Regions from separate parts of the Kitasatospora sp. NBC_00240 genome, predicted to be linked through region 2. Evidence: riboswitches for the same ligand, from Rfam matches in the RefSeq annotation. Region 2 holds a riboswitch; each other region holds the start of a gene.

Region 1 (7,699 bases), 2.3 Mb from region 2:
GGGGTGAGCTCGGCGAGCCAGCCGGACCGGTACAGCAGCCCGGTGCGCACCCGCCGGCCGTCGGCGGCGGCGAACCCGCCGACGTCGCGGGCGTTGCGGACGCCGGGTATGTCGAGCAGGCGGTGGGCGCCGGGCACGGCCGCAGGGCCGCCGGTCACGGGCGGGTCGGTGAGGTCCATGGGCAGACACGCTAACGGCTGGGCGCCCCGGCGGGTCGGCGGATCCGGGAGCGGGCGTGGGTCAGCACCAGGATCCGCCGGGTGCGGCCGTCGCCGGGACGGGGGAAGGCACGGATCTCGCTGCTGACCCGGTGTCGGCCGAGCTCCCGGCGCAGGTCTGCCAGGTGCGGGCAGCGCCGGCCGTCGCCGTCGTGCAGGGGGTAGATCCGGGCCTCGCCGCCGGGGGCGGTGACCCGGACGAGTTCCAGCAGTCCGGCGAGCTGGTGCCGGGGGCCGAACTGGCCGGGGTAGGCGAGCAGCAGGTACCCGCTGAGGGTGAGGGCGAAGGTGTGGTCGGCGAACGGGAGCCTGGGCAGCGCGGCGGCGACGTAGTCCTCGGGGTGGGCGGCGGTGTCGGCGGCGAACAGCCGGCGGGCGCGGTCCCAGCTGCGCAGGTAGCGGTCGGGCGGGAGGTCGCGGGGGGCCGGGTAGAGGTGCGGCGTGGCCCGCATGGCCCCGGCCATCGCGTCCCGGCCGGCCAGCGCGCGGGCGGTGACGGCGGGCAGCGGCGCGGCGTACGCGGGGTCGGCGGCGATGACGTGGCAGCCGAGGGCGCGGGCCTCGGCGGTGAGGCCGGCGGCCCCGCCCGGGCAGTCCAGGACGGGGCCGGCGACGGCGGCGAGGGCGGCCCGGGTGAGGCCGAAGAGCCCGCAGTACTCGTCCAGGGGACGCGAGGTCAGCAGGATCTCGGGGGCGGCTGGTTCGGCCATGACGATCATCGGACCACGGGCCGGGGCTGCCCGCACCCGGGACGGTCCGGCGGCGTGGTCCGCCGCCGGACCGTCCCGGCCTGCCTGCTTGCCTCCCTGCCTGCTTGCCTCCCTGCCTCCCTGCCCGCCTGCCCGCCTGCCCGCCACGGGTGCCCGCCGCAGGTGTCGGGCTCAGCCGCCGAGCAGGCCGCGGACCGCCAGCCGGTTGACGTTGGTCGTCGCGCGGACCAGCAGCGGGGTCAGGAAGACCAGCACGAACCCGACCGCGGACATCCCGGCGATCTGCACGGGTGACTCGATGAAGTACTGGTGGTGCCGGCCGTCCTTGGTGAAGTCGAAGAGCTGGTAGCCGGGCCACGGCGTCCAGCGGGCGAAGACCCAGTGGTAGAGCGGGTAGGCGGCGACCACCCAGCCGGTGACCAGGAAGGTCAGCGACAGCGTGAAGGTGAGGATCGCCCAGGGGAACATCAGGACCAGGTACAGCACGGCCTTCCAGCCGGCCGCGTCGCCGAGGCGGCCGGTGACGCCGCCCCAGAATCCGGGACGGGCCGGCCGGACCGGTGCGGGGGCCGGGACGTCCAGGGCGAGCAGGCCCCGGGCCCGGGCCCGCTCCAGGGCGCCGAAGCCCCGGGCCGAACCGAGCAGCGCCACCAGCACCGGCAGCCCGATCGCGGTGACCAGGGTGCCGAGGCCGAGCGAGAACAGGGTGACGGCGACGACGAACCCGGCGACGGCGATCGGCAGGCCGCCGAGGGTGAAACCGACCTCGCGGAAGTACGAGCGGCTGAACGGCGCCCGCCAGAACCCGGGGGCCGGCCGGGCCCCGCCGCCCCGGGCCGGGCGGTGGGCCTCGTAGCCGTCGTACTCGCCGCGTTCCGCGCTGCTGCTGATCATGGCCGCCTCGGTCCCTCGTGGTGTTCCGGTTCGCTTCCTGCTGACACCTCAACGGTCCCGCGGACGGCGCGGCGGCGGTATCCGGCCCACCGGCCGGTCCGGGGTGGGGTTAACCCCCTGTCAGCCGCCCTGGGCGGTCCACTCGTCCTCCAGCAGCGAGTACTGCTGGGCGTCGTGCCAGGTCCCGCGCAGGTACAGGTCGTGCCGGATCCGGCCCTCCAGCTGGAACCCGGCTTTGGTCAGCACCCGGGCGGAGGCGGTGTTGGCGGGGTCGACCCGGGCGTACAGCCGGTGCAGTCCGAGGGTGCCGAAGCCGAAGCCGCAGATCAGCCGGGTGATCTCGCTGGCGTAGCCCAGGCCCCAGGTGTCGCGGCGCAGCGCGTAGCCGACGAAGCCGGCGCGCTGGGGCTCCACCCCGAGCACGGCGTTACCGATCGGCACGGCGTCCTCGCCGTCCTCCAGGCGGGTCACGGCCAGGCGGTAGGTGCTGCGCGGATCCTTCTGCGCCTCTTCGAGGTAGAGCGCGATCTGGTCGGCGCAGGTCTCCCGGTCGCGTGGTTCGAAGGGGAGGTATCGGGCCGTCTCGGGATCGCCGAAGACGGCGTGCAACGCGTCGATGTCGCCGGGGGTGTGGTGGAACTCGCGGATGACCAGACGCGGGCCGGTGAGCAGTACGGGGACCATGTCCGCCAACGGTACAGCGGCTACCGTACGTCACATGAACGACGATGACCTGCGGCTCGCCCCTCGTACCCGGACCGCCGAGCTGACCGCCTGGGCGCGGGCCCAGGACCGCGGGCCGGTGGCCGAGGGCCCGCTGCGGGCGGTGCTGACGCTGCTCGAACTCGGCGGCGGCCGGATCCGCGACGGCTGGCCCGAGCTGACCTCGGCGGCCGTCGAGCACCTGCTGTACGAGCGGCTCTACCTGTACGTGCAGCCGGCGCCCGGCGAGGACCCGCTGGCGTACGGCGCGGCGGTGCGGCTGCTGATCGACCATCAGCGGGCGGCGAAGCGGCTGAACGCCAAGCGGCAGGAGCGGCTGCTGGCCGAGGCCGAGTGGCAGGGCGAGGTGGCGACCGGCCTGCTGCGCCGCGCGGACCTGGTGACCTGGCCCCGGCTGTACACCCTGCTGCTGCGCGCGGACGGCGTGGCGGTGGACGACCCGGCGGCGGTCCGGGCCTGGCTGGACGGGTTCCGCGAGCTCGGCCCGGCGGAGCGGATCGCGGCGTACGAGGCGCTGGAGGACTCCGGCGTGCTGGACCGGGTGGACGGCGACGGCGGCTGGGGTCCCACCCGGCTGATGTCGGTCGGGATGGCCACCGACGGAGCCCGGATGCTGCTGGAGAACGGGCTGATGGAGCGCAGCTACCGCAACCTGGCCGAGCTGAACGCGCTGGGCCGGCCGATGCCGCAGGAGCTCGCCGGGGACTTCGAGTCCTTCGAGGCGGCGGCGGCCGTGGAGGCGATGCGGCTGTTCGGCGAGTGGACGGTGCCGGGGCTGCCCCGGCTGCTGGTGGAGGAGTACTCCGACCTGGCGCCGGAGCCGGGCCCGGAGGAGATCGAGGCGTACCTGGCGCAGCTGCCCCAGGAGCCCGAGGGCGAGGTCGGCCCGGACGGCCAGGAGCAGTGGGACGGTCAGGAGCAGTGGGCCACGGAGGAGGAGTGGGCCGGCGAGGAGCAGTGGGCCGAGGAGGACGCTGCGGCGCCGGGCTCCCCCGAGGGGTCGGCCGGGGCGCCGGAGCCGGACCGCCCGCGGGAGTGACGGCCCGCCGGTCCCGGCGGGGGCCGGGGCCGGGAGGGTCCGTCAGGGGGTGGCGGCAGGCCCGGCGGGGCGTGCCGCCGCCCGCCGGCACGAGGGCCGACCCGTCGGGGCAGGGCCCCATCCGTCAGGGCGGGCCGATCCGTCAGGGGGTGAGGCCGCGCTGCTCCAGCCAGCTCTCCGGGTCGACGGGGGCGCCGCCGTCCGGGCGGACCTCCAGGTGCAGGTGCGGGCCGGTCACGTTGCCGGTGGCGCCGACCTTGCCGATCTGCTGGCCGGGCACGACCTTGCCGGAGGCCTTGATGATCGAGGAGAGGTGGCAGTACCAGATCTCGGTGCCGTCGGGCAGGGTCTGGATGATCCGGTAGCCGTACGAGCCGGACCAGCCGGCCGAGGTGATGGTGCCGGAGCCGACCGAGTACACCGGGGTGCCGGTGGAGGCGGCGAAGTCGAGGCCGGTGTGCAGGTGCGACCAGTACGAGGCGCTCTGCCCGTAGTGGGCGGAGAGGAAGTAGTCGCGGACCGGCAGCTGGATCGCGGCGAGCTTGGCCTTCTCGGCGGCCGCGGCGGCCTTCTGGGCCTCCTGCTGCTGGGTGGCGCGCTTGGCCTCGGCCTCCTTGGCGGCCTGCAGGCGGGCGCCCTCCTCGGCGGCGGTGCGCTGGCTGTCGGCCTGCAGCTGGATGCGGGCGGCGAGGGCCAGGCCGGGATCGGCGGAGAGCACGGTGGTCTCGTCCGGCGAGATCACGGCGGGTGCGGCGGCGGGGGTCGCGGAGGCGAATCCGGTGGCGCCGAGGGTGGCGGCCACCGCGGTGACACCGAGCAGCGGGCCGGTTCCGCGGGTCTGACGGGGCATCCGGTGCCGGTTGCTGTCGGCCGGCGGGGCGGTCTCGTCCCGGGCCTCGCCGTACGCACCGCCGTGGGCGGGCGGCCAGGGGTGGTCGAGCAGCTGGGTGCCGGTGGAACCCGGGAGGTGTGCCGGAGAGTGCGACGACGCCACGGAGGCGCGCTCCTTTCCTTCCTTCGCGCCTACCGGGTTAGCTGACGGGTTCGGAGCAGGAAGGTCTCCTACGGCCGGGCCTGGGCCTGGCCGATTCACCCCAAGGAACGGTGGTTCCCCGGCTCCCTGACCTGCCCCGGAGGGCCGGTCGTGCGGGATTAGGCGAGCGCACGGTGCCGTGGATACGGCGTTGCCGACCGCGCTGCGTTATCAAACGTTAATCCTAGGAGCCCCTGATTCCAAGCCGTCCAGGGAGGGCAGTCAACATTTTCATGGGGCGGAATGGGCGATTTGGCATGGTTACCATCCGGGGGCACTACGGATCGTGAACAGGCGTCAACAAACCGCACCTGAATCTGAGTACCCGTACTCATGTGCGCGACATGACGCTTGGCCATCCTGGCCGCATGAGCACCTCGATGCAGTCACGTACCACGGCGGCGTACTACGTCCAGGCCGTGCTGTCCTTCGCGATCTCCGGCGGCGCCCTGGCCGTCGGCATCGCCTACCTGCCGGTAGGCGCATGGACCAGGGCCTTTCTGGGCATCGGCCTGCTGTACACGGTGACCTCCTCGTTCACCCTCGCCAAGGTGATCCGTGACCGCCAGGAGAGCACCGAGATCGTCACCCGGGTCGACCAGGCCCGGCTGGAGAAGCTGCTGGCCGAGCACGACCCCTTCAAGGTGGAGGGCATCTGACGCCCTGCCGGGCCGGTGCGCAGGGCGCCGCATCCCGGCGGCGGGCCGGGCGCACGGCGGCCGGCCGAATCGGACACCGGACGTCACTCCTTGACAGCTAAGGCTATTAGCCTTAGCTTTATGGCTATCGGCAAGTCGCCGACGGCACGGCCCACAGGCCAAGGAGGCCCGCGATGTCCACCACTCCTCTCGCGACCCGTTACCTCGACGTCCCCGGCGGGCGAATCGCCTTCGACGACACCGAGCACGGCAGCGGCGCGCCCGTCCTCCTGGTCCCCGGCATGCTCGACTCCCGCTCCGCCTACCGCCACCTGCACCCGCTGCTGGCCGGGGCCGGCCACCGGGTGATCACCATGGACATCCGCGGCTTCGGCGAGTCCTCGATCCCGTGGGACGACTACTCCCCCGCCGCCATCGCCGACGACGTCCTGGCCCTGCTGGACCACCTCGGCATCGAGCGCGCCGTACTGGTCGGCAGCTCCTACACCGGCGCCAGCGTGGTCAAGGTCGCCGGGGACGCCCCCGACCGGGTCGCCGGGATCGCCCTGCTGGACGCCTTCGTCGAGAACCTGCCGCAGACCGCCTTCCAGCGCGGCCTGGTCAAGGTGCTCGGCTCGGCCGTGATCCAGTTCCCCGCCTTCTGGGGCATGTACCAGAAGCTGGCCTTCCCCACCGCCAAGCCGGCCGACTTCGCCGAGTACCGCGCCGAGCTGGTCGCCTCGCTGCGCACCCCGGGGCGGAAGACCGCCACCCGCGGCTACGTCCGCGGCGACTCCGCGCCGGTCGGCTGGTCGGCCGCGGTGACCTGCCCCGCGCTGGTCGTGATGGGCAGCAAGGACCCCGACTTCCCCAAGCCCGAGGTCGTCGCCGACCGCCAGGCCGCCGCGCTCAACGCCCGCAAGGTGATGATCGAGGGCGCCGGCCACTACCCGATGGCGGAGTTCCCGCAGGCCACCGCCGACGCACTGGTGCCCTTCCTGGCCTCGCTCACCGAGTCCCGGCCCAGCACCGCCGACACCCAGGGCTGAGCCCGCCCCGCGCCCGGCCACCCCGCGCGGGCCGCCTTCCCCCACCGCGCCGCACCTCGGCGCCGCACCACCCTTCTGGAGGCCCCCATGCCACGCGCCGGACTGACCCCGGACACCGTCGTCACCCACGCCCTCGGCCTGATCGACGACCAAGGCCCCGAAGCCCTCACCCTGGCCGCCGTCGCCGCGCGGGCCGGGGTCGCCACCCCGTCCCTCTACAAGCACGTCCCGGGCGGCCTCACCGAGCTGCGCCGGCTGATCGCCGTCCGGGTCACCGAGGAGCTGGCCACCCGGCTGGCCAAGTCCGCGGTCGGCCGCGGCGGGGACGACGCGGTGGAGGCCGTCCTGCGCGGCTACCACGCGTACGCCGTCGAGCACCCCAACCGGTACAGCGCCCTGCCGCAGGCCCCGCAGCCCGACGACGAACTGACCCGGGCCGCCGCCGAGCTGGTCGAGGTGATAGTCGCGGTGCTGTACGACTACGGGCTGCAGGGCCCCGAGCTGATCCACGCGGCCCGTACCGTGCGCTCGGTGGCGCACGGCTTCGCCTCGCTGTCGATCGCCGGCGGGTTCCAGCGCTCCGAGGACCAGGCCGTCACCCAGGACCGGCTGATCGGGGTCGTCACCGGCGGGCTGCGGGCCTGGCCGAAGGCCTGACCGCCCGCTGCGGCCGGCCGGAGGCCTGACCGCCCGGCAGCCGCCCGGCAGCCCGCCCGGACCGCTCCCGCACCGCGTTCCCGCCGCCCGGACGCCGCACCGGCCGACCCGCGGCCGGACGACCCACGACCGGCCGCGCCGCCGGGCCCGGAAGGGGAGCAAACGGGCATTCGGCACTAGATTGACTGATCACACAGGCGGTCGGTGCCGGCCGCCGGACCCCGGGAGAGGTTGCCGTGCCCGCAGCCGAGGAGGCCGCCCGCCGCCGGACCGGCCCACGTCGCTGGGCGCGGGCCGCCCGCCGCGGACCGCTCGGCCGCTGGGGCAGCCGACTGCTCGACGGCGACCCGGCCGCGGCGCGCGACGCGCTGCTCCTGCTGCTGGGGCTCACCGCGCTCTTCACCGCGATGTCGGTCCTCCTGCCGGCGAGCTGGCCCCCGTCCGCCCTGGTGCTCCCGCTGGTCTGCGGCGCACTGGTGCTCAGCACCCGCCGGCAGCTGGCCCTGGTGGCCGGGGTCCTGGCCGGCAGCGCGCTCAGCGCCGCCTGGCACGAGCCGCACGGCGTACGGTCCGGGGTCACCGTGGTGCTCGCGCTGACCGCGGTGGCCGGGCTGGCGACGGCGCGGTTCCGCAACCGGCTGGGCCTGCGCGGCCTGCGCGGCGACTCGATGCTGCTGGAGCTCTCCGAGCACACCCACGCCCTCGGCCGCCTGCCGGACCGGCTGCTGGACTGGCACT
Region 2 (7,699 bases):
CCGTCCGAGCGGAGGTCCGGGGGCAGACGTTAGCGAGTCCTCGCGACCGAGTCCAAACCCCTCCCAACCCGAATATTTGACCCCCAATCGGACATCAGCTCGGGCAGCCGGAACGCCGCAGGCCCGGCCCCCGGACGAACCGGGGCCGGGCCTGCGGAAGGAGCCGGCGAAGCTGCGGCGCGGGCCGCGTCAGATCCGGACGATGGCCGAGATCGGCATCACGGTCGCGGACTCGTAGCGGACGTTCGCACCCGTGTGCGGGGCGTGGATGATCTGGCCGCCACCCACGTAGAGGCCCACGTGGGTCATGCCGCCGTAGTAGATGATGAGGTCGCCGGGCTGCGCGTCGGCGATGTTGGTGCCGATCCGCTTGCCGGCCGAGGCCTGCGCCTGCGAGGTGCGCGGCAGCGACACGTTGGCCTGGGCGTAGGCCCAGCCGGTGAAGCCCGAGCAGTCGAAGGAGTTCGGGCCGGTGGCGCCGTACACGTACGGGGCACCGAGCTTGGTCTCGGCGGCGGCGATGGCGGCGGCGGCCCGGCCGCTGGCCGGGACGCTCGAGGGCGCCGGGGTGGAGGCGGCCGCGGTCGAACCACCGCTGCTGAGCGGGCTGCGGGTGGTGTCGCGGGAGGCGCGGTCGGTCTGCGCCTTGGCGGCGTCGGCCTTCGCCTTGGCGTCCGCGGCGGCCTTGGCCTCGGCGGCCTTCAGCGCCTCGCGCTCCTGCTCGGTCAGCGTGTTGAGCAGCTGCTGCGCCTTGGCGAGCTTGCCCTGGACCTCGTCCTTGCTGGCCTTGAGCTGCTGGGTGGTGGTGTCCAGCTCGGCGAGCTTGCCCTGCGCCTCGGACTTGTCCTGGTCCAGCTTGCGCTGCTGGGCCTGGAGCTCCTTCAGCGCGTTGCTCTGCGAGTCACCGGCCTGGTTGATCGAACCGGCCTGGTTGAGGAAGTTGTCCGGGCTGGTGGAGAGCATCAGCTGGACGGTCGGCGAGATGCCGCCGTTGCGGTACTGCTCCGCCGCGATCTCGGCGAGGCCGCCCTGGAGATCGGTCACCTGGGCCTGCTGGCGCGCCACCCGGTCCTGGATCTCGCCGACCTGCTTCTGCAGGTCCTGCTGCTTGGCCTGCGCACCGTTGTAGGCCTCGGTGGCGACCTCGGCCTGCTCGTTGAGCTGGTCGACCTGCTCCTTGACCTGGTCCTTGGTCTGCACCGGGTCGGCGTGGGCGCCGGCCTGGGCGGACAGGGCCACGGCGGCGGCAGCGGCAGCAGTCATGATCGAAACTCGGGCACGACCGGCGGGCTTGGGACGACGATGGGACGCCACGAAGGCGGACTCCTTCTTCCTACGGCCGCCTACCGGGTGAGCTGACGGGTTCGGGCTGGAAGAGATGCCCTACGACGCCTCACCGGCCCGACGTCTCACGACGACCGGCCGACCTGGCGCCGATTCACCCCGAGGAACGTGGTTCCCCGGCTCCGTTCCACAGCTCCCCCGGAGGGGCTTCCCCGTCGGGCAGTTGACTGCCCGTGCTGCTTCTCGGACTCGGCGGTAACCCCCGCCGCCACCCAGGCTGGGTGATCGACTGCGCGGTGGTTCGAGGCATGACCCTAGTAACGAAACCGTGATCCGTTCAAATCGTTGTAGGAAAAAAGTTGGAACTCCACCCAAGTTCGATTGTGATTATGACCGGATGTGACCATCCGTCCACCCTGGGCTGATGGTTTTTCATCATGTGGTCGCCAGGGACCCCGGGGGCACGTGTTCCAGATCACAGCGGGATGTCGGGGCGCCCGGGCATGTCGAAGGTGGCAAACAATCAACAAATGTCCGAAATGGGCCCGTTGTCGCCCGTTCGGCAGGACCTCACCCGCTCCCGGGAGTCCCTACGGCACCGCCCGCCCCGGCGGTCCGACGCTCGCCGCGCCCGGACGCATCAGGTGACCCCCCGCACCCGGGGCCCGGCCCGCTCGGCCCGGACGGCGAGGGGGCCGGGCGCTAACCGCGCCCGGCCCGCGCCTCCCGGTGCGTCAGACCCGGCGGATGGTGTTGATCGGCATCGCGTCGGCCTTCATCACCTTGACCACGTCGCCGGTGTGCGGCGCGTGCACCACCAGCCCGTTGCCGATGTACATCCCGACGTGGTGGCGGTCGGAGCCGTAGACGACCAGGTCGCCCGGCTGGGCCTCGGCGAGCGAGGGCACGCGCACGCCGACGTTGCCCTGGGACTGCGAGGTGCGCGGCAGCGAGACGCCGGCCTGGCCGTACGCCCACACCATCAGGCCCGAGCAGTCGAAGGTGCTCGGCCCGGTGGCGCCCCAGACGTACCTGGCACCCTGCTTGCTCATCGCGTTGGCCACGGCGACACCGGCGTAACCGGCGGCCTGCGGCAGCGAGCCGAGGTCCACCCGGACGGAGTCGCGGGAGGCGCGGCCGTCGCCCTGGACCACCGAGGCGCGGTCCGCGGCGCTGAGCGAGTTCAGCAGCGCGTTCGCCTCCTGGAGCTTCTTGTTGACGTCCGCCTTGGCCTGGTTCAGGTCCCGGGTGGTCTCGTCCAGCGAGGAGAGGATTGCCGCGGCCTCGATCTTCTGCTGGTCGAGCCGGCGCTGCTGGTCCTGCAGACCCTTCAGCGCCTCCGCCTGGCTGGAGGTGGCCTGCTGGACGCTGGTCGCCTGCTGGAGGTAGCCGGACGGGTCCGAGGCGAGCATCAGCTGGACGGACGGGTCGATGCCGCCGGTGCGGTACTGCTCGCCCGCCACCTCGGCCAGGCCCGCCTGAAGGTGGGTCATCTGGTCCTGGCCCCGGGCCACCTGGTCCTGGATCTGGTCCGCCTGCTTGCGAAGCTGGTCGGCCCGCTCCTTGGCGCCGTTGTAGCGCTCGGCGGCCTGCTCCTGCTCCTCGTTGAGCTTGTCGACCTGCGCCTTCACGTCCTCCTTCTTGGAGGGCGTGGTGGGCGCGGCGTGCGCGCTCATCTGGGCGGACAGGGCGACCGCGGTCGCGGCGGCAGCGGTGAGCACGGTCACCCGCGCGCGGCTCGGCTGCTTCGGACGGCGGTGGGAGGCCAAGGACCGGCTCCTTCTTCCTGCGGGCTCACCCGAACGAGTGAGTATCCGGAAAATAGGTTTGACGCCAGACCCTAGTGAAGATCAGCGCATTCCGCCACTCCCGCAGGGCCACCAACTTGAGGCCTCGGCCGGGAATTCACCTGACCCACACACTCCCGCCGTCCAGGCCCTGACCAGCTGTCAAGGCCGGCCGCCCGGCATCCGGGCCCCGGGCCGCCCGACGCGCCGGCCCGCACCCCCCACGGGGCCCGGGACCGCCGCCCAGGCGTTCGGCCGGCAGCGGACCGGCCCGGCTCAGGCCCGGGCCAGCCGGTTGAGCAGCAGGACGGAGGCCACCGGGCGCGCGCCGGCGTTGCGCACGCCGTCCGCGACCTCCCGGTCGGTGGAGACCACCACCACCGGCCGCCCCTGCGGCTCGGCCCGCACCAGCCGGCGGATCAGCTCGTCCGCCGTCTCCCCCGTCCGGCTGAACCGCACCCTGACCCCGCGGGGCGGCGCCATGATCACCGGGACGTCGAGGTCCTGGCCGTCGAAGACGCAGGTGACCTCCGCCTGGGTGCGCTGCGCCAGCATCGCCAGCCCGCCGAGCAGCCGGATCCGCTGCTGTTCCAGCGGCAGCGAGGGGTAGCCGGTCTTGGTGACGTTGTAGCCGTCCACCACCAGATGGACCTGCGGGATCGCCAGCAGCTGGTCCAGCAGCGCCGGATCGTCCTCGGCGAGCGCCCGGCGGGCCACGTCGTGCGGCGAGGCCGAGGCCGGCTCCACCGCCTCCACCAGGTCGGCCGGGTGGATCCGGGCGACCGGCAGCGCCAGCTCCCGCTGCAGCCCCTGCGCCGACTGCAGGACGGTGTCGAGCAGCAGCCGCAGCCGCATGTCCTCCACGCTGCGCCCCTCGCGGGCCGAGCGCCGGCCGTGCTCGACCGCCGTCTCCAGTTCGGAGATCCGGTGCTTGAGCCGCCGGGCCTCGCTGTCGGCGGCGCTGCGCTCGGCGGTCGACGAGCCGCGCAGCGCCTCCAGTTCGGCGGCCAGCTTGCGGGTCTCGGCCTGCGCCCGCCGGGTGTCGCTCTCCAGCGAGCGCACCTTCTTACGCAGCGACTCCGCCTCCTTGCGCACGCTCTCCGACTCGGCGCGCTGGCGCTCGAGGTCGGTCCGCGCGGCGGCTCGCAGCTCGGCCAGTTCCGCCTGCAGCTTCTCGGCCAGCCGGGCCGACTCGGCGGCCGCGCCCTCGGCGCCGGCCCGCTCGGCGAGCTCCCCCGCCTGCTCGACCAGCCGGGCCCAGCCGTGCGGGCGCAGCAGGTAGGCGGCGGTGGCGACGTCCATCGGGTCGGCGGCGCCGGGCACGGTGCCGGCCTCCAGCGCCTTCACCAGGTCGGGCTGGCCCAGCCTCAGCCGGTCCGCTATCCGCACCCGGAACGCGGGCTCGGACTCCAGCGCGGCGGCCAGCGCCGTGGCCGCGTACTTGGCCCGCCGGGCCGGCGTGAACTTGGCGTACTGGCGGAGCGAGAGCGGCAGTTCGGCGACCGGCAGGCCGCCCAGCGCGTCGGCGGCGATACCGACCACCCGGCGGCGGACGCCCTCGGGCAGCGGGCGGTCGAGCTGCTCGACCGTCCGTGCCTCCGCGTCGTCCTCGCCCGGGGGCGCCCCGCCCTCGGCCAGGTCGGCGCCGGTGTCCGCGCCGGCCGCGGGCACGGCCGGGTCGGCGTCCGGGGCGATGTCCCCGTCCGTGGTCTCAGCACCGGCCGGGACGGCCTCGACCGCGTCCGGGGGCCGGGCGTCCACAGCGGGCGGCCGCCCCTGCGGTCCGGCGGGCTCCCTCGCTGCGTCCACCACGTCCTCGGCTCCGATCCTGTTCTGCGGAGTGCTCACGGCCGGCTGCCGCTGCCCTGAAACTCACCGCTCTCTGCAATTGTCCCTGTACGGTGCCCCACCCCGCGCCACGCCACACTCCCGCGGCTGAGGGGCGCCCGGCCCGCGAGGGGCGCCCGGGCCGCCGGGGCCCCGGGCGGTGTCCCCGGGGCCGGCCCGGCCGACCGACCCCCGGGCCGGGATGATCGGCCCCGGCCGGTGGGTCGGTCCTGCTCGGCGGGTCAGGCCTGCTCGGCGGCCTCGGCCTCGGCACCCGGGCGGTCCACCAGCTCGACCTGGTCCACCGCGTTGCACCAGCGGCAGCGCACCGACTCGACGGTCTCGGCCAGCACCTCGGTCTCCTCGACCTTGGAGTCGCCCGCCAGGTCGAAGTGCAGGTACTCGACGACCTTCGCGGTGCGGGTCACGTCGAAGCGGGTCAGATTGCCGCACAGCGTGCAGCGCCAACGGGTCTCGGCGGTCAGGGCGGGGACGGTCATCGGGGGTCCTCTCGGCAGTTCCCTGGTCTGGGCGGGAGGCGCTCCCCCCGGAGCCCGGCGTCGGCGGCGGGAGGCGGGGAATGCCCGGGCCAAGCCTATTGCCTGGGCCGTCCTCGCTCGTCACCGGTCCGGATCGCCTCCCGGTCACCCACACGCAGTACAGCGCGGTGTCGCCGCCGCGCGCCCGAGGAATGCTCCCCGGCATGGCGATCCCGGTCCTCGACCACACCGGTGCGCGGGACGGGCGTCCGGCCGTCCCCGCACCGGTCGTCACGTACGCCCTGATCGCCCTCAACACGCTGGTGTTCCTGCTCGGCCCGGCGGCCGGCCTCAACCCGCTGTTCGGCACCGGCCAGGCCCGGATCTGCGCCGAGCAGCGCTTCGAACAGCGCTGGGGGGCGGTGCCGGCAGAACTGCTGGAGCACCGTCCGCTGACGGCCGGGCGGATCGTCCAGCCGCCGGGCTGCGTGCTGGCCCCCACGCCGGGCAAGTCCCCGGCGCTCTCGGTGCTCAGCTCGCTGTTCCTGCACGCCGGCTGGCTTCACCTGCTCGGCAACATGCTGTTCCTCTACGTCTTCGGCACCGGCGTGGAGGAGCGCCTCGGGCGGGTCCGCTTCCTGCTCTTCTACCTGGCGGCCGGCGCCCTCGCCACCTACGGCTACGCGCTGGCGCAGGCGCACTCGGTTGGATCGGACCGGGTGCTGATCGGCGCCTCGGGGGCGATCGCGGCCGTGCTCGGCGGCTACCTGCGGCTGTACCCGAGGGCCCGGGTGACCACGCTGGTGCCGCTGTTCCTGTTCCTGCCGCTGCGCTTCCCCGCCTGGCTGGTGCTGGGCCTCTGGTTCGCCCTGCAGTGGTGGTCGGTGCGCTCCACCGGCCTGGACGGCGGCGGGCAGCCGCCGGGCCCGGGCAGCGTGGCGTACCTGGTGCACGTGATCGGCTTCACGGCGGGCTTCCTCTTCACCTGGGCCGCCTACCCGCGCTCGCCGTGGCGCCGCCCCCGCCTGCGCCGGACCGGCTGAGCCGGCGGCCCCGGACCGGCCCGGGGCCGCCGGGTCGCCCGATCGCCGGGCCGCGCGGGCGCACTGACGGCGGGCGGGGCGGCGGCTACGCTGGCCGCACCCCACAAAGGAGCAGCAGAGTGATCACCGCCATCGTCCTGATCAAGACCACCGTCGACCGCATCCCGGAGATCGCCGAGGCGATCACGGCCATCGAGGGTGTCAGCGAGGTCTACTCGGTGACCGGTGGGTACGACCTGGTGGCGATGGTCCGGGTGCGCCGGCACGACGACCTGGCGGACGTGATCCCCGGTCAGCTCAACAAGGTGCCGGGCGTGGAGCACACCGAGACCCAGATCGCCTTCCGTACGTACTCCCAGCACGACCTGGAGGCCGCCTTCGCCCTCGGCCTGGGCGAGTAGCCGGCGACCCACGCGGCTCAGGCGGCCGGGAGAGCCGGCCGGGCGGGTGGCCGGGCTCCCAGGCCGCCCCCGGCACCCGGCCGGACCGCTCCGGCCGGGTGGCTCCCGCGGTCAGCCGGCCCGGCGGGTGTCGGCGACGCAGCGGCCGCCCTCGCTGCGGTAGTTCCAGGCCGCGCCGTCGGTGACCAGCTCGCGGACGGCGGTCAGGAACCGGTCCAGGTGCTCGTCCGGGGTGCCGGCGCCGAAGCTGACCCGGATCGCGTTCAGACTGCGCTCGCCGGGCAGCGAGGCCTCCGGCGCGCCGCACTCGGACGGCGTGGCCTCCTCGCCACCGAGCAGGGTGCGCACCAGCGGGTGGGCACAGAACAGCCCGTCGCGCACGCCGATGCCGTACTCGGCGGAGAGCGCCGCCGAGAAGTGCGAGCTGTTCCAGCCCTGGACGACGAAGGAGAGCACGCCCACCCGGGCGGAGTCCTCACCGAACAGGCTGAGCACCTTGACCTCGGGGATCTCGGCCAGGCCGGCCTTGAGGCGGGCGATCAGCTGCTGCTCACGGGCCTCCAGCGCGTCGAAGCCGGCCTCGGTCAGCGCCCGGCAGGCCGCGGCGACGGCGTAGGCGCCGATCACGTTCGGGGAGCCGGCCTCGTGCCGGGCCGGGCCGGAGTTCCACTCGACGGCGACCGAGCCGTCCACCTCACGGGCCACGGTGCGGGTGGCGCCGCCGCCGGCCAGGTACGGCTCCGCGGCGTCCAGCCAGTCGCTGCGGCCGGCCAGCACGCCCGAGCCGAACGGCGCGTACAGCTTGTGGCCGGAGAAGGCGACCCAGTCCACGTCCAGCTCGCGGACCGAGACCCGGTGGTGCGGCGCGAGCTGGGCGG
Region 3 (7,699 bases), 2.8 Mb from region 2:
GCGTCGTCGAGGATCTCCTCGATGCGCAGCAGCTGGTTGTACTTGGCGACGCGCTCGGAGCGGGCCGGGGCGCCGGTCTTGATCTGGCCGCAGTTGGTGGCGACGGCGAGGTCGGCGATGGTGACGTCCTCGGTCTCGCCGGAGCGGTGCGACATCATGCAGCGGTAGCCGTTGCGCTGGGCCAGCTCGACGGCGTCCAGGGTCTCGGTGAGCGAGCCGATCTGGTTGACCTTCACCAGCAGCGCGTTGGCGGTGCCGGTCTCGATGCCCTTGGCGAGGCGCACCGGGTTGGTGACGAACAGGTCGTCGCCGACCAGCTGGACCTTGTCGCCGAGCTTGACGGTCATGGCCTTCCAGCCGTCCCAGTCCTGCTCGTCCAGCGGGTCCTCGATGGAGACCAGCGGGTACGAGGCGACCAGCTCGGCGTAGTAGTCGATGAGCTCGGCCGAGGAGAGGCCCTTGCCCTCGAACTGGTAGGCGCCGTCCTTGTAGAACTCGGAGGCGGCGACGTCCAGCGCCAGGGCGACGTCCTTGCCGGGCACGTAGCCGGCCTTCTTGATGGCCTCGACGATGAGGTCGAGCGCCTCGCGGTTGCTGTCCAGGTTGGGGGCGAAGCCGCCCTCGTCGCCCAGACCGGTGGAGAGGCCGCGCTCCTTCAGCACGCCCTTGAGCGTGTGGTAGACCTCGACGCCCCAGCGCACGGCCTCGGAGAAGGACTCCGCGCCGATCGGAGCGATCATGAACTCCTGGATGTCGACGTTGGAGTCCGCGTGCGAGCCACCGTTGAGGATGTTCATCATCGGGACGGGCAGGACGTGCGCGTTCGGGCCGCCGAGGTAGCGGAACAGCGGCAGGTCCGAGGCCTCGGAGGCGGCGTGGGCCACGGCGAGCGAGACGCCGAGGATGGCGTTGGCGCCGAGCGAGGACTTGTCGGGGGTGGCGTCCAGGTCGAGCATGGCCTGGTCGATCAGGCGCTGCTCGGTGGCGTCGTAGCCGACGAGCTCCGGGCCGATCTGCTCGATGACGGCCAGGACGGCCTTCTCCACGCCCTTGCCGAAGTAGCGGTTCTTGTCGCCGTCGCGCAGCTCAAGTGCCTCGAAGGCACCGGTGGAGGCGCCGGACGGGACAGCGGCACGGCCGGTGCTGCCGTCGTCGAGGCCGACCTCGACCTCGACCGTGGGGTTGCCACGCGAGTCGAGAATCTCACGGGCTACGACGACATCAATGGACGGCACGAGGCATCTCCTAGCGGAAGCAGGTATCCGCGGACCGTTGTGGAGTCCTGCGGACGATTGCGGAGTCGTTACGACCAGAGCCTAACCGCACGGGCTCTCCCGGCCACGTCGGCCTGGGTCCCGTCTCAGCGTGTGGCCGGGCTACCCACCGGTAGTTCACCTGGATGCCCCACGGGATGCACCCAGAGCGGGGCGAAAGCGGGCGAAGGGGGCCGCACCGGACGGCACGACCCCGCGCGCCGTGCTCAGCCGAGGTTCAGGACCTGGCCCGGCAGGATGAGGTTCGGGTCGCCGCCCACCACGGAGCGGTTGCCGTCGTACAGCGCGCCCCAGCCGCCGGCCACGTCCTGGCTGCCGGCGATCCCGCCCAGGGTGTCGCCGGGCTGCACGGTGTAGGCCCGCCCGGTCGTCGCGGCGGCGGGGGTGACCTGCGCGGCCGGTGCGGCGGGCTCGGCCGTGGGGGCGGTGCGGGTCTCGGACGCGTCGTCGCCCGCGTGGCGCTCGTAGACGTTCTGGTGGCTCGTCCAGTGCCAGCCGCCGTCGACCTGGTACCAGAAGACCTTGTTGGCGGCGTCCCAGCCGGTGCGGCCGGAGAAGTCCGGGTCCTGGGCCTCGCCGCGACCGGACGAGGCGCCCTGGTCGTCCGTCGAGACCTTCGCCCGGGTGGCCCGGGCCGGCTTCGACTGCGCCGGCTTGGCGGGCTTGGCGGTGGTGGGGGCGGGCTGCGCGCTCCTGGTGCCGGTGTCCTGCGAGGCGCTCTGCGGGGCGGCGTCCGCGGTGTCGACCTGGGCGGAGGCGCCGCCCTTCGTCAGGCCGGCCTTGACCGAGCAGACCGGCCAGGCGCCCGGGCCCTGCGAGGAGAGGACCTTCTCCGCGACGGCGATCTGCTGACCCTTGCTGGCCTTGTGCGCCTGCGGGGCGTACTGGCCGCCGCCGAAGGCCTTCCAGGTGCTCTGGCTGAACTGGAGTCCGCCGTAGTACCCGTTGCCGGTGTTGATGCTCCAGTTCCCGCCGCTCTCGCACTGGGCGACCTTGTCCCAGACGGACACGGGGGCCGCGTGGGCGCCGGTGGCGGCGAGGAGCGGCATCGCGAGCCCGACGCCGGCGACGCCGGCCACGGCGATGGCCTTCTCGGTCTGGGTACGACGACGGTGACGACCGTTACCAACGAACAGCATGGACAAGTCCCTCTCCGCACGCCTGCGAGGTGAGCTGTCGGGTTCGGACCGGGAGGTGGCCCGGCCGCCTCGGGCGGAATCCTTCTTCCACCTGATGCGGCTTCACCCCAAGCCGTGGGGAACGGCAGAAAATCCTGGGTCCCCCGCCCCTGCCCAAGGGTCTGGTCGGTTTCCCGGCAGCGCGGCGGGCAGGACTCGGCGTTCCGCGCACGGGTGTTCGCAGCTGCGAACACCAGGGAGAGTAGACAGATCCTCACATCAATCACAAGCTCATATCGCATACATCACACGGAAATTACGACAGTCGGCGGATCGTTTACAAACCACGCCTAAATGTCCGCATTGATGCATGTTCTGAGCGCCCGTGAGCGAGTCTGTCCGACACGCCGTCAGCGTGACCGGGCCGGTCAGAGCGCCTTCGCCGGGGTGAATTCGACCGGGAGTTCACGAAGTCCACGCATGATCAGCCCACCGCGCCAGCGAAGTTCCTCCGGTTCCGCCGCAAGCCGCAGATCAGGCAGCCTGGTGAGCAGCGTGGCCAGTGCGGCCTGGCCCTCCAGCCGGGCCAGCGGCGCGCCGATGCAGTAGTGGATCCCGTGGCCGAAACCGAGGTGCGGATTGTCCTTGCGGGCGATGTCGAGGGTGTTCTCGTCCGCGAAACGTGCCGGATCGCGGTCCGCCGCCGCCAGCACCACCAGGACCGGGTCGCCGACCGGGATGTCCACCCCGCCGATGGTCAGCGGACGGGTCGCGAACCGCCAGGTGGCCAGCTCCACCGGGCCGTCGTAACGCAGCAGTTCCTCCACCGCGGTGGCCAGCAGCGCGCTCTCCCCCGCCGCCACCGAGTCCTGCAGCAGCGCGCGCTGCTCGGGGTGGCGCAGCAGCGCGTAGAAGCCGTTGCCGATCAGGTTGACGGTGGTCTCGAAGCCCGCGAACAGCAGGATGAAGGCCATCGCGGCGGCCTCGTTCTCGGTGAGGTGCTCCCCGTGGTCACCGGCCCGGATCAACCCGGAGATCAGGTCGTCGCCCAGGTCGGCCCGCTTGCGGTGGATCAGCTCCAGCAGGTAGGACCGCATCTTCTTCACCGCGCGGGCCACCCCGCCGCGCGGGCCGCCGCCGTGCCGGATCATCATGCCCGCCCAGTCCCGGAAGTCGTCCTGGTCCTCGGGCGGGACGCCGAGCAGGTCGCAGATCGCGTAGATGGGGAGTGGGAAGGCGAACTCGTGGATCAGGTCGGCCGAGCCGCGCCCGGCGAAGGAGTCGATCAGCCGGTCGGTCAGCTGCTGCACCCTGGGCTCGAACTCCGCCACCCGGCGCGGTGTGAACGCCTTCGAGACCAGCCGCCGCAACCTGGTGTGGTCCGGCGGGTCGATGTTCAGCAGGTGTGTCATCAGGTCGGCGCTGCGCTCACCGGGGATCCCCACCCGCCCGGTGCGGTGCGCCTGCTCGCTGTGGTTCGCCGGGTTCTTCGAGAGCCGCCCGTCGGCCAGCGCCTGCCGGGCCTCCGCGTACCGGGTGACCAGCCAGGCGTCCACGCCGCTCGGCAGTGTGGTGCGGTGCACCGGGGAGTGCTCGCGCAGCCACGCGTACGCGGGGTAGGGGTCGGCGGCGAACTCCCACGTGAAGAGGGGAGGCTGGGCGGGGTTCGGCTGATCCGGCATGACCTGACGGTATCCGGTGGCCGGCAGGCGTGAGCCTGGTCACCTGATGGGTAATCCCTGTCGCAGAGGGTCGTGACGTGCCTAGGATCCTCCGACATGTCTTTGGTGGGCGCCGGTGCGGTGTCGCCCACAGGGAGGAGCGCACCCATGCGGGTAGCCGGGGCAGTGGTGGTCATCGCGGTACTGGACGGCGGTTCGGGAGCCGATCTGGCCCGCCGTTTCACGGCCGCCGGCGCCGCCGGGGTGCTCATCGCCGACCAGCACCCCAACCGGGCCGAGGACCTCGCCGCCGAACTGGACCGCCCCGGCTGCCCGGTGGTCGGGGTGTGCGGCGACATCCACCGCCCCAGCGACGTGGCCGCCCTGGTCGACACCGCGGAGAAGCACCTCGGCCCGATCGACCTGTTCTGCGTCGCCGGGCCCGACGGCGAGCGGATCGTCTCGCCGGCCGAGCTGCCCGGCCACCTCGACCGGCTCGCCGAACTGCTCGCCCTCGTCGGCGAGGCGATCAGCGAGGTCGTCCCGCCGCAGCGCCGGCCCGCGGACGACCAAGCGCTCACCGGCACCGCCGCGGGCACCGAGCGCGGCTGACGCCGGACCCGTCCGACCCCGCGCCACCCGACCTCGCGCCGTCGGCCGCGCTCCGTCCGACCCCGGCCGGCCGCCCGCGTGCCCGGCGCAGAGCCCGGGCGGCCCGGCTCAGTCCGCCAGGCCCTCCGCCGCCCGGACCTCCCGGCGGTAGCCGCGGGCACTCGCCCGGAGCGCGGCGTCCACGTCCACGCCGGCGTCGTGCGCCCGCTGCGCCACCGCGAGCAGCAGCCGGCCCGCCGACTCCGCGGTCAGCTCCGCCGGCAGCTCGTACGGGGCGTCCGGCACGGCGGTGAAGCCCGCGCGACGTACCCGGGAGACCAGCTTCGCCGCGTACGCCAGTGCCGGCAGGCCGGCCGGCACACCGTCCAGGACGGACTCGCGCTGCTTCTCGGCCGCCTTCAGCTGCTCCCAGTTCGCCTCGACCGCGGCCGTCCCCTCGGCCTCGACGTCGCCGAAGACGTGCGGGTGGCGGTACATCAGCTTCTCGACGATGTCGCCCGCGACGTCGTCGATGGAGAACGGGTCCTCGGAGTGCTCCTCCGCGATCCGCGAGTGGAAGAACACCTGCAGCAGGACGTCCCCGAGCTCCTCGCGCAGTGTCTCGCGGTCGCCCTCCTCGATCGCCTCGACCAGCTCGAAGGCCTCCTCCACCAGGTACTTCACCAGCGAGGCATGGGTCTGCTCGGCGTCCCACGGGCAGCCGCCGGGCGACCGCAGCCGGTCCATCACCGAGGCCAGGTCGAGCAGCCGCGCGCCCGGCAGGTCGTAGGAGCCGGGCAGCAGCTCGATCTCGGGCACCGACCCGGCCTCCTCGACCGCGAGCCGGGCGAGCGCGTCGGTCAGGCCCGGGTCGCCGTCGGGGCTGCCCAGCCAGACGGTGACCCGCTCGGGCCCGGCGGACAGCCGGCGGGCCAGCGCGGGGGCGGTGCCACGCTCGACGATCTCCACCTGGACACCCGCCTGGCGGACGGCGGGCAGCTGCGGGTGCGCCGGGTCCGCCGCCAGCACCAGGCCCGCGCCGCGCAGGGCTTCCCAGGCCGGCCAGGACATCAGACCGGGGGCGACCCGGTGGGTGGTGGTGAGCAGGATCAGCTTCGGGGCTGCCGTAGACGTGGTCACCCTCCGAACCTACCGGTCCGTGCCCGGGCCCCGGGCACGGCTGCCGGGCCGTGGACGGCGGCCGGGCCGGGCGAGCACCCGGACCCGGCGGGCGCCCCGGCCGGGCGGTCGGGCCGGCTTCAGCTGTCGGGCCGGTCCGGTGTGAGCACGACCCGCTGCGCGTCCCAGCTGCCGTACCGGGGATTGACCCGGACGTGCAGGGCGTCCGCCGCCTCGGCCAGTGCCCGGCGGACCTCGGTGTCCCCGGCCTCCGTCCCGGCGTCCTGCCCCCGGGCGGCGGCCAGCCGGCGGATGCCCACCTGCTGGAGGTAGTACCGGTCGACCTCGGTCGCGGGGACGCCCCGGGCGGCCAGCAGTTGTTCCAGCTGCGCCGCGCCGCCCGCCCAGGCCTGGTCCGCCGCGCGGGCCGCCGCCGCCTCGCCGGCGCCGACGCTCAGCCCGCGGTCGGCCAGCGCCCGGGACACCAGGGCGTCCAGCACCAGCTGGGTGACCGCCCGGCGCGCCAGTCCCTCGGCGCCCGCCTCGGCGTCACCGGGCGAGGCCGCCGTGACCGTGCGCAGCTCGGCCACCCGCTCCTGCACCGCCGTCAGGCTTATCCGCTCGCCGTCCAGCACGGCCGCGGCGCCCGCCTGCACGGGCCCGCCGCAGGAGCAGAGCAGCAGCACGCCGAGGCCGGCCACGGCCGCGGGCAGCGCCCGGGCGGCGGGGGCGACGGCGCGCCGGAAGGTGGCCAGGCGGTTCATTGCGGGAGCCTCCCCAGAGGGTGCGGCGGGGTGCGGAAGGGCGGTGCGGACCGACCGTGCGCACGGCGCGGCGCGTACGGGCGCGGTGCCGGCGCGCGCGGTGCCGCGGGCAAGGAGCGCTCGGCGCGCGGGCGGACTGCCCGGGCGCTCGGGCGCGCGTCGGCGCGCCCGCGCGGGGCGGATGCGCCCGGAGCGCCGGACGTGCCCCGAGCGTAGGGCGACCGGTGCCCGCCGTCGGGGACCCTGCTCCGAACGGGCGAACCCGGCCCGTCGCGGGTCCGGCCGGTCAGCGCCCGGTCGCGTACGGGTTGCCGGGGGCCGGCGTGGGCCAGCCCGCCGAGCGGGGGTCCGTCGCCGGCGGGGTCGCGGGCGCGGGCACCGGGCCGGGGGCGGGGGCGGCGGGCGGGTTGCCCGTCCGGCGGTGCTGCTGGAGCTGGTCGAGGCTCTGCCGCAGGCGGCGGACGTCCGGGTGGTGCGGGCCGAGCAGGCGTTCGCGGTCGAGGAGCAGCTGGAGCAGCCACTGCCAGGCGTTGTCCGGGTCGCCGGCGGCGGCGAGCAGCAGTCCGATCCGCTCGCGCAGGTCGTGGACCCGCTCGGGGCCGGGGTCGAGGCCCGCGTCGAGCCGGGCCGACCGGGCCGCGAGCAGCGCCTGGTACTCGGCCAGCGCCTGCGCGGGCTCGCCGAGCTGCTCCAGGCAGTCGGCCGCCCGGTGGCGGTGGTCCAGGCCCTGCGCGCCGTGCGGTCCGCCCTCCGCGGTGGCGGCCAGCAGCAGGTACTCGGGCAGGGCGTCCCGGAACCGGCGTTCGTGCAGCAGGGTCCGGGCGTAGATGGTCCGGATGGTGTGGACGAGCGGCGCGCCGTCGCCCTGCTCGGCCCGGGCCCGCGGCAGCAGCCGGGCGGCCAGGTCGATGACCTCGGCGTGGCGCTTCGCGGCGACCAGGTCGGACAGGTCCGCACAGGCCTCGGCGAGGTCCCCGACGGCCGGGGGCTGCGCCACCGGGCCCTGGGCGGGGGGACCGGGTACGGACGGGCCCTGGGCGGCCGGCGGCCACGGCTGCGGTCCGGCGGGCGAGGGGTACTGGTCCCGGGCGGGCGCGCCGGGCAGCGCCGTCATCATCAGCGGCCGGGGCTCGGTACGCCCCGGGGAGGCGGCGCCGGGCCGGCCCGGCGGG
Region 4 (7,699 bases), 660 kb from region 2:
GGCGTCACCACGGTGGTGGGCGTGCTGATCGCGGCGACCACCGGCTACGCGGTCTCCCGGATGCGCTTCCCCGGCCACCGCCCGCTCATGTGGTCGCTGCTGGTCACCCAGATGTTCCCGATCGCGGTGCTGATCGTGCCGATGTACACGATCCTCTCCACCCTGGGCCTGCTGGACAGCTACGTCGGCCTGATCCTGGTCTACTCGACCACCACCGTCCCGTACTGCGCCTGGCTGCTGAAGGGCTACTTCGACACCATCCCGGTCGAGATCGACGAGGCCGGGCGGGTCGACGGTCTGAGCCCGTTCGGGACCTTCTGGCGGCTCGTCCTGCCGCTCGCCCGGCCGGGCCTCGCGGTGGCCGCGTTCTACTCCTTCCTCACCGCCTGGGCCGAGGTCGCCTTCGCCTCCACCTTCATGCTCAGCTCCGACAAGTACACGCTGGCCGTCGGCCTGCAGACCTTCGTCAGCGAGCACGACGCGCAGTGGAACCTGATGGCCGCGACGGCCGTGCTGATCGCGATCCCGTCCTCCCTGCTCTTCTACCTGGTCCAGCGTCACCTCGTCACCGGCCTGACCGCCGGTGCCTCGAAGTCCTGAGCCCTCTCCTCTCGTCACCGCCTGTCGCCGCGCACCGGCCGCCTCACCCCGGCGGCCGGTTCGACACCTAGTCCCCAAGGGATGACTGTCCATGACCCAGAACCTGGCCGACACCTCCCGGCCCGCCGCCGCCGTCCCCGCTGCCACCACCGTGGCCGCCGACAACGCCGGCCGGTCCAGAGGCTGGTGGCGGGAAGCGGTCATCTACCAGGTGTACCCGCGCAGTTTCGCCGACTCCAACGGCGACGGCATGGGCGACCTCCCGGGCATCCGCAGCCGGCTGCCGTACCTGAAGGACCTCGGCGTGGACGCCGTCTGGCTGTCCCCGTTCTACGCCTCGCCGCAGGCCGACGCCGGCTACGACGTCGCCGACTACCGCGCCGTCGACCCGATGTTCGGCACCCTGCTGGACGCCGACGGCCTGATCCGCGACGCCCACGGGCTGGGCCTGCGGATCATCGTCGACCTGGTCCCCAACCACTCCTCGGACGCCCACGAGTGGTTCCAGCGCGCCCTGCGCGAGGGCCCCGGCTCCGCGCTGCGCGAGCGCTACCACTTCCGCCCCGGCAAGGGCGAGAGCGGCGAACTCCCCCCGAACGACTGGGAGTCCATCTTCGGCGGCCCGGCCTGGACCCGCACCCGGAACCCCGACGGCACCCCGGGCGACTGGTACCTGCACCTGTTCGCCCCCGAGCAGCCCGACTTCAACTGGGAGAACGAGGCCGTCGCCGACGAGTTCCGCTCCATCCTGCGGTTCTGGCTGGACATGGGCGTCGACGGGTTCCGGATCGACGTCGCGCACGGCATGGTCAAGGCCGCCGGCCTGCCCGACCTCGGCTCGCACGACCAGCTCAAGCTGCTCGGCAACGACGTGATGCCGTTCTTCGACCAGGACGGCGTGCACGACATCTACCGCGTCTGGCGCAAGATCCTGGACGAGTACCCGGGCGAGCGGATCGGCGTCGCCGAGGCCTGGACCCCGACCGTCCAGCGCACCGCCAACTACGTGCGCCCCGACGAGCTGCACCAGGCCTTCAACTTCCAGTACCTCGGCACCCACTGGGACGCCGCCGCACTGCGCGAGGTCATCGACGTCTCGCTGGACGCGATGCGCCCGGTCGACGCCCCGGCCACCTGGGTGCTCTCCAACCACGACGTCACCCGGCACGCCACCCGCTTCGCCAACCCGCCCGGCGGCACCCAGATCCGCAACCCCGGCGACCGGGAGCTCGGCCTGCGCCGCGCCCGCGCCGCCAGCCTGCTGATGCTCGCGCTGCCCGGCTCGGCATACGTCTACCAGGGCGAGGAGCTCGGCCTGCCGGACGTCACCGACCTGCCCGACGAGGTCCGCCAGGACCCGTCCTTCTTCCGCCAGGCCGGCCAGGACGGCTTCCGCGACGGCTGCCGGGTCCCGATCCCGTGGTCCGGCACCGAGGCCCCGTACGGCTTCGGCCCGGACGCGGGCGGCCCCAGCTGGCTGCCGCAGCCCGCCGAGTGGGCGCAGCTCAGCGTCGAGGCGCAGACCGGCGACCCCACCTCCACCCTGGAGCTCTACCGCAGCGCCCTCGCCGTCCGCCGGGAGCACCCCGCGCTCGGCGCCGGCACCGGGGTGAGCTGGCTGGACGCCCCCGAGAGCGTGGTGGCCTTCCGCCGCGACAGCGCGCTCGGATCCTTCGTCTGCACCGCGAACACGGGCTCGGAGCCGGTCCGGATGGCGGCTCCTGGCCGTATCCTGCTCTCCTCGGCCGAGGCTGTCGTGCTGGACGGAGAGATCGATCTGGCGGCGGACAGCACCATCTGGTGGGCGGTGTGACGTGGTTGCAATAGGCTCTGGGATCGTGACTACGGCGCGACTCTCGGACATCGCGGCGCAGGCGGGGGTCAGCGAAGCGACCGTCAGCCGCGTCCTCAACGGCAAGGCGGGCGTCTCCGCCACCACACGGCAGACCGTGCTGGCGGCGCTCGACGTGCTCGGCTACGAGCGGCCGACCCGGCTGCGCCAGCGCAGCGCGGGGCTGATCGGGCTGATCACCCCCGAGCTGAGCAATCCCATCTTTCCCGCGCTCGCCCAGGTGATCGAGCAGGTGCTCAGCCGCCACGGGTTCACCCCGGTGCTCTGCACCCAGACCCCGGGCGGCTCCACCGAGGACGAACTGGTGGAGATGCTGGTCGAGCGCGGCGTGGCGGGCATCGTCTTCGTCTCCGGCCTGCACGCGGACTCCACGGCGGACCATGACCGGTACGCCAAGCTCACCGGCCGCCAGGTGCCGTTCGTGCTGATCAACGGCTACAGCGAGAAGATCGCCGCGCCGTTCATCTCGCCGGACGACCGGGCCGCCATGTGGATGGCCGTCCAGCACCTGGTGGAGCTCGGCCACGAGCGGATCGGCCTGGCCGTCGGCCAGCGCCGGTTCGTCCCGGTGCTGCGCAAGATCGAGGGCTTCACCGCGGCCATAACGGACCTGCTCGGGGTGAGCCGCGAGGAGGCCGAGGGCCTGGTCCACCACACGCTGTTCAGCGTGGAGGGCGGCCACGCGGCGGCCGGCGCCCTGCTCGACAAGGGCTGCACCGCGATCGTCTGCGGCAGCGACATGATGGCGCTCGGCGCGATCCGGGCCGTGCGCCAGCGCGGCATGGCCGTGCCGCAGGACATCTCGGTGGTCGGCTTCGACGACTCGCCGCTGATCGCCTTCACCGAACCGCCGCTGACCACGATCCGCCAGCCGGTCGAGGCGATGGCCACCGCCGCCGTCGACGCCCTGCTGGAGGAGGTCGGCGGGAACGCCGTCCAGCGCGGCGAGTTCATGTTCCAGCCGGAGCTGGTCATGCGCGGCTCCACCGGCGCCCGGGCCAACCGCGGCGACTGAGCACAGCCGGTCCAGGGGCGGCCCGCGCCGCCCCTGCCGGACAGGATTGGGCCCCGACGCGTCCTGGACGCGTCGGGGCCCACTGCTGTCCGTCCGCCCTTCGGGCCGGCTTACCCGCCCGTCGGCCGTGGCCCGAGGGCCCAGGCTCAGCCCTCCTGGGCGGTGGGCCGGTCCGGGGTGACCCGCCGCCCGTCGGCGGCGTCGCCGGTCCGGGCCTCGGTCCGGTGGCCCCGGGCCAGGTAGTCACGGACGATCAGCTCCACCGCGTCCTGCGGACTCCTGGTGCCGGCGAGCAGCATCGCCTCGATCGCGAGGTCCGAATCCAGCGTGACGGTGATCCTGGGCATGGCGACTCCTCCTCGGGTACGGAGGGCCAGCTTGCCCGCTGCCGACGCGATTGGCCATGGCCGCCCCGGGCGGCCGCAGCCGTGTCCCCGCCGGGGCGTCCGGGGGCCGCGCGGCCGCTCGGCGGGGCGTGGAGAGCGGGCTCCGAGGTCTCCCGTCGGGCGGACCCCGGACCCCGGACACCCGGCCCGACGACCCGACGACCCGACGACACCGTCCACGGCCCGGCGACCCGCCGCCGTCCCCGCGGCCCGGAACGGCCGACACCGCCGCCCCGGGGGAGCGACCAGACTCTCCCGGGACGGCGGCGCGCTTGCGGCGGCGTCAGGTGCCGCGGACCGCTGCCGGATCGGACCGGGACGAACCGGTCCGAAACGTATCGAACAGGACCGGCGACAGGCCGGACCGGGGGCGGATCAGATGCGGCCCGCGAAGTCCGGCGCCCAGTTGGCGATGGTCTCGGTGCGGACCCCGGCGCTCGGGTTGGCGGCCTCGACGTAGCTGCCGTTGCCGGTGTAGATCGCGACGTGGTAGACGCCCGAGTCGCTGCCGTTGTTGGACCAGAACAGCAGGTCGCCCGGCTGCAGGCTGTCCAGCGAGACGTGGGTGCTGGCGGCGGCCTGGTCGGCGGCCACGCGCGGGATGGAGATCCCGGCCGCGCGGAAGGCCGCCTGGGTCAGGCCGGAGCAGTCCCAGCCACCGTTGCCGGTGCCGCCGTAGATGTACGCCTGGCCGACCTTCGACTGCGCGAAGGAGACCGCGGCGGCCATGCTGCCGGAGGCGGCGGGGGCCTGGGCGGTCGAGGCCTGGGCCGCCGGGGCGGCGGCTTCGGCGGCGGCCGGCTTGGCCGAGGTGGTCTTGGTGGCGGTGGCCGAGTCGGACTTGTTGAACCAGTCGAACTTCTTGGCCGAGTCCGAGCTGTCCGAGGACTTGGTGGCGGTCGCGTCGCCGCCGCCCAGGGCCAGGTGCTGGCCCGGGTAGATGGAGTCGGGGCCCTCGGTCAGGACGGACTTGTTGAGCTCGTACAGACGCTCCCAGCCACCCTGGACGTGGTTCTTGTCGGCGATGGCGGACAGCCAGTCGCCGGCGATCACGGTGTAGGTGCGGCGGTCGTCCTTGGACCACTTGCCCTGCTGCGACCAGGACTTGCTGCCGGACCAGGAGTCGGCGGAGCCCTTGGAGCTGTCGCTCTTGGCGGGGGCCTGCGCGGCCGGCGCGGCGGGCTTCGCCGGGGCGGCGGGGGCCGGGGTGGCGGGGGCCGGGGTGGCGGGCTTGGCGGCGGCCGGGGCGCCGGTGTCCACGGCGGCCGGGGTGCCGCCCTTGGTCAGGCCGGCCTGGATCGAGCAGACCGGCCAGGCGCCGGGGCCCTGCTCCGCGAGGACCTTCTCGGCGGTGGCGATCTGCTGGTCCTTGGTGGCGAGGTCGGCGCGCGAGGCGAACGCCGTACCGCCGAACGCGGCCCAGGTGCTGTTGGTGAACTGGAGGCCGCCGTAGAAGCCGTTGCCGGTGTTGATGCTCCAGTTGCCGCCGCTCTCGCACTGGGCGACCTTGTCCCAGGTGGCCACGGAGGCGGCGCTGGCGACACCGGAGGTGAGGCAGGGGATGGTGAGGCCGACGCCGGCCACGCCAACGGCGGCGATCACGCGACGGGTGCGGCTGGACAGACGGGTGCCGTTGGTGGGCAGCATGAAGATGTTCCTCTCCCACGCCTGCGAGGTGAGCTGTCGGATTCGGGCTGGAGTTGCCCGGCCGTGCTGAGCACGGCTTCACCCCTAGCCCCTGGACCGGTGCGAACCGGTCCGGGGCGACTTACCTGGGTCCCCCGCGCCTGCCGTGGTGCGTATTCGCGCTGCCAGCGCATCCGACGGCAGGCCTCGGCGTTGCGGATGAACTGGGTCCGTGTGACCACGAACGGGGAGCACGTTAAGCAGACTTAAGTTCAAACCGCAAACATGTGTGGCGCTCGTCACAGGACCCTGGATTCGTTGTGGCACACGGGTCGACATGATCAAAAATGCCCGATTTCAGGTAAATGCCGTGCCGTCGGAGAGTTCTGCCTGTCCTTCAGGGGATCCCCGGGCGACCTCACGGGTGCGACGGAGGGCACGGAACCACGGCGGCCGAAGGCCCGCAACCGGAGGGCGGGAGGCTCGCTCCCGTGACCAAAGTCCTTGCGGAGCAATCTGGTACAACGCGCGACAGTCCGGTGTAATCCGGCATTTGGGTACAGTCGGGCATTTGCTATCGAGGCGGGGCGAATCATTCGACGGGGGGCCTGGCCGGCTCGCCGTCGGTGCCGTGGTGGGTGTCGGCGGGGGTGGGGAGCTGACGTTCTTAATATCGGGCAATTTGGATCAAATAGGGCATATCTTGGCAATTCCTTCCCCGCGTCGGGAGGTGAGCCCCGGTCATGCCCTTCCGGGATGCCGGGGCCGGCCGGTCGCGCCGTACCCGCCCCGCACCTCGCCGGGGAGGCGGGCGCCGGCCAGGGTGCCGGAGTGGCGACCTCCGAGCGCCGGGCAACGGCCCGCGGACGGTCCGCCCCGCCCCCGTCGTGAGATTCCCCCGGGCGGCGCGGGGGTGCGGGCCGGGGAGTGCCGGCTCCGGGGTGGCACCGCCCTCACGTCCCGGGCACCCGGATCGGGGCCAGGCCCGGCGTCGGACCTGCCGTCACCGTCCGGCCTGCGCACCGGAGGACGGGCAGGTGCCCTCCCGTCAGGATGTGGTCCGCGCGTCGGATTGCCGGCGGAGCCACCGTCACCCGGCAGGAGCGGCCGGCCGGGACTTCGTCCGTCCCCGGACCGTCGTCGGAGGGGGCGTCATCTTCCGAGGCGGCCTCAGCCGCCGCACCCGGGCGGCCGTCTGCCGCGGCGACGCTCCCGGGTTCGCCGTGCCCTGCTTGCCCTGCCGACCGAGCCCTGCGGCGCGCGTCGCGGACGAAACCGGTGCGCGAAGTGCGGCCCGCCGTCGGACCCGCCCCCGACGGGCGACGGACGGCCTCCGGTCAGGCGCCGAGGAGTGGCCGTGCGCCTGCTCGGCGGAAGCGCGGACCGGTGTTCCTCGGCGGGTGTCGGGGTGCCGTTCGGGGCCTCCCGATCGACCCGCCGCGCCGCCCGTTGCCGCCCGCACGCCCTCGCTCCACCCCGCTGCTTCCGGGCCGTCACACGTCCGGGCCTGACCTGCGCTCAGGCCGGTCCTGGGATCGGACCGTTGCCGCCCCCGGGCGCGATGCGGGCCCCGGTCCTGAGGCGCCCTGCCCCGCCCCCGAGGTAGCCGGCGCCCGCCCGGTGCCCGGTGGGCGGGTTCGGACCCCGGGAACGCCGCAGGGGCCCCGGACGGATCCGGGGCCCCTGCGGGCGGTCGTCACGGCGCGGAGGTCACTCCGCGGCCTGCTCGTGCTCCGGCTCCTGCTCCCGGGCCTGCTCCAGCTGGGCCAGGGCGACCTCAAGGGCGGAGAGGTAGGTGGAGGCGACCAGCTGGCCGACCGTCGGGTAGGCGCCGAGCGGGGCCGCGCTGGGGCAGCCGGTCTCCTCCGCGGCGGTGGCGAGCAGCTCGGGGTCGGCCTCCGGGCCGATCACGAGCGGCGCCAGCGCGGGACGCTGCGAGCCGGTGGCGCGCAGGTGGTCGACGGCCGCGGCCACCGAGCCGGGCACGTCCAGGGCGGCGGAGACGACGGGTACGGCGAGCCGGGCGGCGAGCAGCACGCCGGTGATCCCGGCGGCGGCCGCTGCGTCCTCGCCGCCGACGGTGGTGAGGACCACGCCGTCGGCCGCGGTGGCGATGGCGAAGAGCCGGGCGCGGTCGGCGCGGGCCAGCCCCGCCTCGGACAGCCGGACGTGGACGGCCTCGGCCAGCAGCGGGTGCGGGCCGAGCACGTCGGTGATCGT

Evidence for each region. Region 2 has a riboswitch for cyclic di-AMP ahead of OG689_RS29690 (NlpC/P60 family protein). Riboswitches for the same ligand answer to the same signal wherever they lie in the genome.
Region 1: linked by a shared signal. The riboswitch ahead of OG689_RS19350 (M23 family metallopeptidase) and the one ahead of OG689_RS29690 (NlpC/P60 family protein) in region 2 are both predicted to bind cyclic di-AMP.
Region 3: linked by a shared signal. The riboswitch ahead of OG689_RS44820 (transglycosylase family protein) and the one ahead of OG689_RS29690 (NlpC/P60 family protein) in region 2 are both predicted to bind cyclic di-AMP.
Region 4: linked by a shared signal. The riboswitch ahead of OG689_RS32575 (transglycosylase family protein) and the one ahead of OG689_RS29690 (NlpC/P60 family protein) in region 2 are both predicted to bind cyclic di-AMP.

The regions. Positions count from the first base shown of each region.
Region 1 covers NZ_JAPEMU010000001.1:4,583,447-4,591,145, forward strand. Annotated here, with positions in the region: gene OG689_RS19325 (tyrosine-protein phosphatase) at 1-179, opposite strand, end outside; gene OG689_RS19330 (hypothetical protein) at 191-928, opposite strand; gene OG689_RS19335 (sensor domain-containing protein) at 1,100-1,822, opposite strand; gene OG689_RS19340 (GNAT family N-acetyltransferase) at 1,943-2,506, opposite strand; gene OG689_RS19345 (hypothetical protein) at 2,541-3,584, shown strand; gene OG689_RS19350 (M23 family metallopeptidase) at 3,727-4,578, opposite strand; cyclic di-AMP (ydaO/yuaA leader) riboswitch at 4,591-4,753, opposite strand; gene OG689_RS19355 (YiaA/YiaB family inner membrane protein) at 4,986-5,276, shown strand; gene OG689_RS19360 (alpha/beta fold hydrolase) at 5,450-6,304, shown strand; gene OG689_RS19365 (TetR-like C-terminal domain-containing protein) at 6,392-6,961, shown strand; gene OG689_RS19370 (PP2C family protein-serine/threonine phosphatase) at 7,198-7,699, shown strand, end outside.
Region 2 covers NZ_JAPEMU010000001.1:6,929,002-6,936,700, reverse strand. Annotated here, with positions in the region: gene OG689_RS29690 (NlpC/P60 family protein) at 190-1,263, opposite strand; cyclic di-AMP (ydaO/yuaA leader) riboswitch at 1,325-1,501, opposite strand; gene OG689_RS29685 (NlpC/P60 family protein) at 2,019-3,053, opposite strand; gene OG689_RS29680 (NYN domain-containing protein) at 3,348-4,709, opposite strand; gene OG689_RS29675 (hypothetical protein) at 5,141-5,398, opposite strand; gene OG689_RS29670 (rhomboid family intramembrane serine protease) at 5,602-6,420, shown strand; gene OG689_RS29665 (Lrp/AsnC ligand binding domain-containing protein) at 6,540-6,821, shown strand; gene OG689_RS29660 (aminotransferase class V-fold PLP-dependent enzyme) at 6,933-7,699, opposite strand, start outside.
Region 3 covers NZ_JAPEMU010000001.1:4,173,926-4,181,624, forward strand. Annotated here, with positions in the region: gene eno (phosphopyruvate hydratase) at 1-1,235, opposite strand, end outside; gene OG689_RS44820 (transglycosylase family protein) at 1,481-2,413, opposite strand; cyclic di-AMP (ydaO/yuaA leader) riboswitch at 2,419-2,590, opposite strand; gene OG689_RS17580 (cytochrome P450) at 2,821-4,074, opposite strand; gene OG689_RS17585 (SDR family NAD(P)-dependent oxidoreductase) at 4,222-4,665, shown strand; gene OG689_RS17590 (MazG family protein) at 4,774-5,715, opposite strand; gene OG689_RS17595 (hypothetical protein) at 5,904-6,527, opposite strand; gene OG689_RS17600 (serine/threonine-protein kinase) at 6,814-7,699, opposite strand, start outside.
Region 4 covers NZ_JAPEMU010000001.1:7,588,136-7,595,834, forward strand. Annotated here, with positions in the region: gene OG689_RS32555 (carbohydrate ABC transporter permease) at 1-600, shown strand, start outside; gene OG689_RS32560 (glycoside hydrolase family 13 protein) at 692-2,413, shown strand; gene OG689_RS32565 (LacI family DNA-binding transcriptional regulator) at 2,439-3,467, shown strand; gene OG689_RS32570 (hypothetical protein) at 3,614-3,814, opposite strand; gene OG689_RS32575 (transglycosylase family protein) at 4,229-5,500, opposite strand; cyclic di-AMP (ydaO/yuaA leader) riboswitch at 5,506-5,702, opposite strand; gene OG689_RS32585 (hypothetical protein) at 7,190-7,699, opposite strand, start outside.